DNA from 2 places in the Novilysobacter ciconiae genome. Region 1 is predicted to be linked to the other one. Evidence: riboswitches for the same ligand, from Rfam matches in the RefSeq annotation. Region 1 holds a riboswitch; the other holds the start of a gene.

Region 1 (4,207 bases):
TGGCAAGCGCCGCGTGGTGGTGACGGCCAACGTCGGCGATCGCGACCTGGGCGGGTTCGTCAGTGACCTGCAGGAGCAGGTCCAACAGCGGGTGGCAGTGCCTGATGGCTACTGGATCACCTACGGCGGAACGTTTGAGCAGCTCACATCCGCCAGTCGACGTCTCGCTGTCGTGGTGCCGCTGACCCTGCTGCTGATTTTCGGATTGCTGTTCATGGCGTTCGGCTCGCTGCGCGACGCGGCCATCGTCTTCAGCGGTGTTCCGCTGGCGCTTACCGGTGGGGTTCTGGCGCTGGCGCTGCGCGGCATTCCCCTGTCGATTACCGCCGGTGTCGGCTTTATTGCGCTGTCGGGCGTCGCGGTGCTCAACGGCCTGGTCATGATTGCCTTCATCCGCAGTCTGCGCGAGTCGGGATCGTCGCTGGACGCGGCGATTGTCGACGGCGCCATGGGCCGGCTGCGCCCGGTATTGATGACCGCGCTGGTGGCGTCCTTGGGTTTTGTGCCGATGGCCTTCAACGTGGGTACCGGCGCGGAGGTGCAACGACCGTTGGCGACGGTGGTGATCGGGGGAATCGTCTCCTCGACCCTGCTTACCCTGCTGGTGCTGCCGGTGCTGTATCGGTGGTGGCATGGCGGAGCGGAGGCGCTACCTTCGGTCCGGCCCTGAGCCAGTGGCGCTGGCCGGGCAGCTTGCGCCTCCTGCGTGCCCGAGCGCGGAAGCCGGCACGCTTGTGCAAAAAAGGAAACCGGCGGAGTGTGCCGCCGGTTCCGGTGTTGCATCAGTGTGGGCGCCGCAGCGCCTGCGCACTTACTGGCGCGGGGTCCAGCGCAGGGTCAGGTGCCATTCGCGACCGGCCTGGTTGTAGTAGGCGGCGGTGCGGTAATCGCGGTCGAACGCGTTGGCCAGCTTCGCCTGCACGCTCAGCGCGTCGGTGAGCGCGTACTCGGCGCGCAGGTCGAGGGTGGCATAGCCCGGCAGCGACACGGTGTTGGCGACGTCGTCGTAGCGCGAGCCCTCTGCGATCCCGGTCAGGCCCAGGCGGAAGTCGCCGAAGGCGCGGTCCAGCGAGGCCCGTGCGCTCTTGCCGGCGCGGCGTGGCAGCTCGTTGCCATCCTGGAAGCCGCCGCTGCGGTTCTCGGTATCAACGACGCTGAAGCTGGCATCCACCGTCCACTCGGCGACCTCGCCGCGGACGCCCAGCTCGGCGCCACGCATGCGCGCGCGATCCACGTTGCCGGGCAGACCGATGGCGCCGTCGAACGCGATCAGGTTGTCGACCTTGGTGTGGAACGCATCCAGGTCCACGTTCCAGCCGTGCCCGCTCCAGCCCAGGCCGATCTCGGCCGTCTCGGACTCCTCGGGCACCAGGTCCGGGTTGCCGAAGTAGGGGTAGTAGAGATCGAGGAAGTTGGGCGCCTTGAACGCGGTGCCCCAGCCGGCCTTGATGCGCCAACCCCCGGCGATGTCCACGCCCCAGCCCAGGCCGCCAGTGGTGTGGCCGCCGAACTGGTCATTGTCATCGCGGCGCACGCTGGCTTCCAGGCGATGCGCGCCGAGGCGGGACTGGAACTGGGCGAAGGCGGCGCGGTTTGACCGCGAGTCCACCTCGTACACGGTGTCGCCGGAGACCTGGTCGCGTGACCAGTCCGCGCCCAGCGTGAGCACGTGGGCGGGGGCGAGGGTCAGGTCGGCCTGCAGTGTCGCGCTGTCGCGATCGGTACTGAACCCGCCCATGAACGCCTCGTCCTTGTACTGGTCGGAGGAATCCACGTTGCGGCCGGCGGTCAGGCTCAGCTTCGCGCGCTCGCTGGCCTTCCACGACACGTTGCCGCCGACGACCTGCTGCACGGTCTCGGCGTAGTTGGTGTAGTCGCCGTCGTACTCGTTCTCCCCTTCGCTGCGCATGGCGTGCAGTTGCAGCTGCCAGGCGTCGTTGAAGTCGTAGCCGCCGCGCAGCGAAATCGCATTCTGGATGTAGCCGTCCTTGTCAGGCTCGGGCGCCGCAAGGCCGCAGCCGCCGAACGGGCTGGGCGCGGGATCGCAGGCGTTGAAGCCCTCGGTGCGCTGGAAGGCATAGTCCGCGCCGAACCAGCTGCGCTGGGTACGCCCGCCAAAGCCGGTGCCGAACTCGTGGGCGCCGTTGCTGCCGCCGCCCACGTGCATGCGCGGGGCGAAGCCGGCGTCGCCGTCGCGGCGGGTGAAGATCTGGATGACGCCGCCGATCGCGTCCGCGCCGTACAGGCTGGAGCGCGGCCCGCGCACGATCTCGATGCGCTCGATCAGCTCGACCGGCAGGTTCTGCCAGGCCGCAAGTCCCGAGGTCGAGGAGCCGATGCGCACGCCATCCACCAGCACCACGGTGTGGTCGGAATCGGCGCCGCGCAGGAACAGGCTGGTCAGCTTGCCGGCACCGCCCTGGTTGGAGATCGAGATGCCCGCGCGTCCGCGCAGCAGGTCGGTCACGGATCGGGCCTGGCTGCGCTCGATGGCTTCGCGGTCGATCACCTCCGCCGGCGCCAGGACATCGGCGACCGGGTTGGCGGTGCGGGTGGCGGTGACGATGACCTGGTCCAGGTCGGTGGCCTGCGCCAGCGGCGCGGGCGTGGGTGCCGCGTTGGCGGCGGTGGCGAAGGCGGCTACGGCCAGGCCGGCCGCAATGGCTGCGGCAAGCGCGGTGGGGGTGGATCGCATTGGTGGTTCTCCTTGCGCATGCCCCTCCGTCCCCGGGGTGGCGATGCGTTGCATTGCGGGAGTCGCAACGCGGGAACCGGGCAGCAGGCGGGCGCAGGGCGCAATCTCGCCGCCGCCATGCCCTCCGCATCGCAACCAGTCGACTTCGTGGCCGGTCTCCGGACTTGCGGGGCGTCAGAACCACGACACCAACCACGGCGCCTTCCCATGCCGGAGCACAGTGGCGGTGAGCCGTGACGGGACCTGCCAATGTGGCCGATCCCCTCGCTTACCGTTGCGGGGGCAGTGCCGGCATGGCCGCTTTGGCGACGTCACCGGCTTCCCGTTTCAACCCGTTGGCATGACGCCGTCAGGTCACCTCGAAGCGGGCGCATTGTACGCCATCGCGCACGGGCTCAGTCGGGATCGTGATCGTCGGGGCGCGGGGCGACGGTATCGGCGGTCAGCACCGTGGTGGTAACCGGACCGGCGGGTTGCGCATGACGCGGCGGCGGCAGCTCGTCGATCGCGGCCTCCGCGGCGGCGACCAGTTCGCTGCGCCGTGCCAGCGGTACGTCCTGCCAGTGGCACTCCTGCAGCGCCCCTTCCAGCGCATACAGCAGGTTGAGCGTGGGCCGGAAACCCGCGCGCTTGACCCGCATGAAGGCCTCGACCGGGCCGGTCGCCACCAGCTCCTCGCGACTGCGCAGGCCGACCTGATGCAGCCACGCAGCAGACTTGGGGCCGATGTTTCGCAGCTTGTCCTTCAAGCCAGCGAGTCCACGAAAACGGCGGCGAGCGTCTCCAGCCCGTGCTGGTCATCGGCGTCGAAGCGGTTGAGCTGTGGACTGTCGATATCGAACACGCCGATCAACTCGCCACCGGCGACCAGCGGCACGACCACCTCCGAGCGCGACGCGGAATCGCAGGCGATATGGCCGGGGAAGGCGTCGACGTCCGCAACGCGCTGGGTCTGCCGGGTACTGGCCGCGGCACCGCACACGCCCTTGTCCAGCGGAATGCGGACGCATGCCGGCTGGCCCTGGAACGGCCCGACCACGAGCTCGTTCCCGTCATAGAAATAGAACCCGACCCAGTTCAGCGCGGGCAGCGCGTGATAGACCAGCGCGGACAGGTTGGCGGCGTTGGCAATACGGTCGCGTTCGCCGGCGAGCAGCGAGCGCGCCTGGGACGCCAGCTCGGCGTATTGCTCCGGCTTGCTGCCGGAAAGCGTGGTGGCTGTAAACATGGCAACCAGTCTAGCTGACAATAAAAAACCCGGAGGCTTGCGCTTCCGGGTTCGTTCTTACCGCCGGGGCGGGAAGCGGGCCAGTCTTACTTGGCCTTGGAGGCCTTGCCGGCGCCCTTGGCGAACGACTGGCTCTTCTCGTTGACCGCGTTGGCGACCTGCTCGGCGCTGGACTGGGCGGTCTGCGCGGCCGAGGCAAGCTGCGACTTGGTGATGTCGGCGATCTGCTCGTTGGTCTTGCTGCTGTGCTCCATCATCTTCTGGCTGACGGCGACGCCACGCTC
Region 2 (4,207 bases), 1.1 Mb from region 1:
CCATCTGCGCGGCGATCTTGATCAGCTCCGCGTCGTGCTCGGTGAGCGCGCCCAGTGACAGTCCGCCGCCCTGCTTGTTCAGCCCTTTACGGTCCGAGAGCTCGCCGTCGTTGAGCACCTGGGTGGCGATGCGCTGGCCGTCGACCGAAGTCACCCGCAACTGCATCATGCCGTCGTCCAGCAGCAGCACGTCGCCGGGGGCGACATCGCCCGGCAGGCCAAGGTAGCTGACGCCCACTTCCTGGTCGGTTCCCGGCGCGGCGTCCTCGCGGGCGACCAGGTCGAACCGCTCGCCGGCAATCAGCTGGACCTTGCCCTGGGCGAAATGGCCGATGCGGATTTTCGGGCCGGGCAGGTCGACCAGGATGCCGACTTCCCGCCCCAGGCGCTGCCCGGCGGCCCGCACCGCGTCGGCGCGGGCGTGGTGGGAATCGGGATCGCCGTGGGAGAAGTTCAGCCGGACCACGTCCACGCCCGCGGCGATGAGCGAGTCCAGCACGCCGGGCACGTCGGTGGCGGGGCCGAGGGTGGCGAGGATCTTGGTACGTCGCAGCAGCGCGGCCATGGAGTCGATTCCCTGCGTGGTCAAGCCGGGAACGCTAGCACGATTGGAAAGCGCTCCAGCGGCGCGGCGGTGGTCGCGTCAGCGGCGCGCCTGCAGGGCGCTGACGGCCGGCAACGCCTTGCCTTCCAGGAACTCCAGGAACGCGCCGCCACCGGTGGAGATGTAATCCACCCGGTCGGCGATGCCGTACTTGTCAACCGCGGCCAGGGTGTCGCCGCCCCCGGCGATGGAGAACGCGGCACTGCCGGCAATCGCCTCGGCCAGCGTCTGCGTGCCCCGGCTGAAGGCCTCGAACTCGAACACGCCCACCGGGCCGTTCCAGACCACGGTGCCGGCTTTGGCGATCATCGCCGCGTAGCGCGCGGCGGTGTCCGGCCCGATGTCGAGGATCATGTCGTCGGCGCCGACCGCGTCCACCGGCTTCACCGTGGCCGGGGCGTCGGCCGCAAAGTCCGGTGCAACCACGACGTCGCTGGGCAGCGGAATGTCCGCGCCGCGCGCCTTGGCGTCGTCGATGATCTGGCGGGCGGTGTCCAGCAGGTCCAGCTCCACCAGCGACTTGCCCACCCCGTGGCCCATCGCGGCGATGAAGGTGTTGGCGATGCCGCCGCCGACGATCAGCTGGTCGACCTTGCCAACCAGCGAGGAAAGCAGTTCCAGCTTGGTGCTGACCTTGGATCCGGCGACGATGGCCAGCAACGGCCGCGCGGGTTCGTGCAGGGCCTTGCCCAGCGCGTCCAGCTCGGCCATCAGCAATGGGCCACCGGCGGCGACCTTGGCCTGGCGGATCACGCCATGGGTGGATGCCTGCGCGCGATGGGCGGTACCGAACGCGTCCATCACGAACACATCGCACAGCGCGGCATAGCGCTTGGCGAGCGCCTCGTCGTCGGCCTTTTCGCCGACGTTCATGCGGCAGTTTTCCAGCAGCACCAGCTGGCCGGGTGCGACCTCGACGCCGTCCAGCCAGTCCTTGACCAGCGGCACCTCGATGCCCAGCAACTGCGACAGCCGCGCCGCCGCCGGCGCCAGCGAATCGGCCTCGCTCCACTGGCCCTCGGTCGGACGCCCGCGGTGGGACATCACCATTACCGCCGCGCCCTTCTCCAGCGCCAGGCGCAGGGTGGGTAGCGCCGCGGTGATGCGCTGGTCGGAGGTGATCGCACCGTTGTCATCGATCGGCACGTTGAGGTCCTCGCGGATCAGCACGCGCTTGCCGGCAAGGTCGAGGTCGGACATACGGAGGATGGACACGGAAGACTCCTGGCGCGATGGCCGGCTGGCGAAGGACGGCATTGTCGCGGGCCGGGGCGGGGATTGGAAGCGTGCGCAGATCGAATGATCCGCGTGCAAACCCCACATGTCGTGTTGACGGATCCGGCCGCCCCCACTATGTTGTGTCCGTCGGTGCCGGCCTCGCGGTTGGCTTAAAACGGGAAGCCGGTGGGAATCCGGCGCTGCCCCGCAGCGGTAATTGGAAACGAACGTCGTCATTGCACTGGGGCGCCCTGCCCTGGGAAGCGGCGACCAGTAGGTGGAAAGCCGGTCACGGCCATCCGCGTCCAGAGCCCGAAGACCTGCCGACAGCCGCGCGAAGCACACCGCGCGGTGACCGGCCTGCGAGTCTTCGGGGGAAGACGGCCGGTGTCGCCACACGTCCACGCGGCGGGTGGGCGCGCGTCGGATCGACGCCGCACGACACCGCGATCTCCTCACGAAAACCCGATGCCCGCGGGGGCATGGCCGCGCCGTCCGACGCCGCCTGTCCGCGGTGCCGGTGTCGTGGACTGCTTCCGCGCGTCGACCTTCGAGGGAGGGGCGACGACCGTGCGCCCTGCACCGGAGCTGTTCGATGACCCAGCCAGACCTCGCCACCGCACCCGCCGATTTCAACGCCGACGTGGAGCCCACCGCCGCCCAGCCGGACGCCTCACCGGGCTTCTCGCTCACCCCGCCCGCCACCGCGATGAGCATGCACGTGACCAAGCGCAACGGCGGTCGCGAGCCGGTGGACCTGAACAAGATCGTGCGCGCGGTTGCGCGCTGCAGCCAGGATCTCTACGCGGTCGACCCGATGCGCGTGGCCACCCGCACCATCTCCGGGCTGTACGACGGCGCGACCACGTCGGAGCTGGACGAACTGTCGATCCGCACCGCCGCTCTGCTCACCGCCGAGGAGCCCGAGTACGGCCGCCTCGCCGCGCGCCTGCTCGCCGGCGTGATCGAGAAGGAGGTCGCGGCGATCGACATCAACGCGTTCTCGCAGTCGGTCCAGCGCGGCTTCGACCTGGGCCTGATCAACCAGCGCCTGATGGACTTCGTGCAGGCCAACGCGCGCAAGCTCAACGACGCGATCGACAACGGCCTCAACGCGCGGTTCGACTATTTCGGCATGCGCACCGTCTATGACCGCTACCTTCTGCGTCACCCCACGGCGCGCACGGTGATCGAGACGCCGCAGCAGTTCTTCCTGCGCATCGCATGCGCCCTGAGCGAGGACGTGGCCGACGCGCTGGCGCTGTACCGGCGCATGGCCCAGCTGGATTACATCCCCAGCTCGCCGACTCTGTTCAACGCCGGCACCACCCACGAGCAGCTCTCCAGCTGCTTCCTGCTGGACTCGCCGGAGGATTCGCTGGAGGCGATCTACCGCCGCTACATGGACGTGGCCAAGCTGAGCAAGTTCAGCGGCGGGATCGGCCTGTCGTACAGCCGGGTGCGCTCGCGTGGCTCGCTGATCCGATCCACCAACGGCCTCAGCAACGGCATCGTGCCGTGGCTGAAAACGCTGGACGCCTCGGTGGCGGCGGTCAACCAGGGCGGCAAGCGCAAGGGCGCGGCCTGCGTGTATCTGGAGCCGTGGCACGCCGACGTGGAGGAGTTCCTGGAGCTGCGCGACAACACCGGCGAGGATGCCCGGCGCACCCACAACCTCAACCTGGCCAACTGGATCCCGGACGAGTTCATGCGCCGGGTCGAGGCCGACGCAATGTGGTCGCTGTTCGATCCGGCCGTGCTGGCGCGCCACGGCACCCAGCTGACCGACCTGTTCGGCGAGGCCTTCGATCAGGCCTATCGCGTCGCCGAAGCGGCCGGGCTGGCGACGCGACAGGTCAAGGCACGCGACCTGTACACCCGCATGATCCGCACGCTGGCCCAGACCGGCAACGGCTGGATGAACTTCAAGGACAAGTCCAACCGCGCGTGCAACCAGACCCTGCGCGAGGGCAACGTGGTGCATCTGTCCAACCTGTGCACCGAGATCCTGGAGGTCACTTCGCAGGACGAGACGGCGGTCTGCAACCTGGGCTCGATCAACCTGGCCCACCACGTCGAGGACGGCAGCGTCGGCGACCTGGCCCGGTTCGACTTCGACAAGCTCGCCGAAACCGTGCGACTGGCCGTGCGCCAGCTCGACCGCGTGATCGACCTGAACTTCTACCCCATCGACACCGCCCGCCACGCGAACCTGAAGTGGCGCCCGGTCGGTCTGGGGGCGATGGGCCTGCAGGACGTGTTCTTCAAGCTGCGCCTGCCGTTTGATTCCGAGCCGGCCCGCGCGCTCTCGCAGCGCATCGCCGAGGAGATCTATTTCCACGCCCTGTCCGCCTCCTGCGAACTGGCCGTGGAGCAGGCCCCGCA

Evidence for each region. A riboswitch is a leader RNA that binds a small molecule or an ion and turns the genes downstream of it on or off. The one in region 1 is predicted to bind cobalamin.
Region 2: linked by a shared signal. The riboswitch ahead of INQ41_RS03280 (ribonucleoside-diphosphate reductase subunit alpha) and the one ahead of btuB (TonB-dependent vitamin B12 receptor) in region 1 are both predicted to bind cobalamin.

Annotation. Positions count from the first base shown of each region.
Region 1 covers NZ_CP063656.1:2,521,341-2,525,547, reverse strand. Annotated here, with positions in the region: gene INQ41_RS11400 (efflux RND transporter permease subunit) at 1-670, shown strand, start outside; gene btuB (TonB-dependent vitamin B12 receptor) at 812-2,695, opposite strand; cobalamin riboswitch at 2,828-3,072, opposite strand; gene INQ41_RS11390 (TfoX/Sxy family protein) at 3,091-3,444, opposite strand; gene INQ41_RS11385 (GAF domain-containing protein) at 3,441-3,923, opposite strand; gene INQ41_RS11380 (phasin family protein) at 4,010-4,207, opposite strand, start outside.
Region 2 covers NZ_CP063656.1:723,179-727,385, reverse strand. Annotated here, with positions in the region: gene pyk (pyruvate kinase) at 1-565, opposite strand, end outside; gene INQ41_RS03285 (phosphoglycerate kinase) at 644-1,819, opposite strand; cobalamin riboswitch at 1,954-2,164, shown strand; gene INQ41_RS03280 (ribonucleoside-diphosphate reductase subunit alpha) at 2,538-4,207, shown strand, end outside.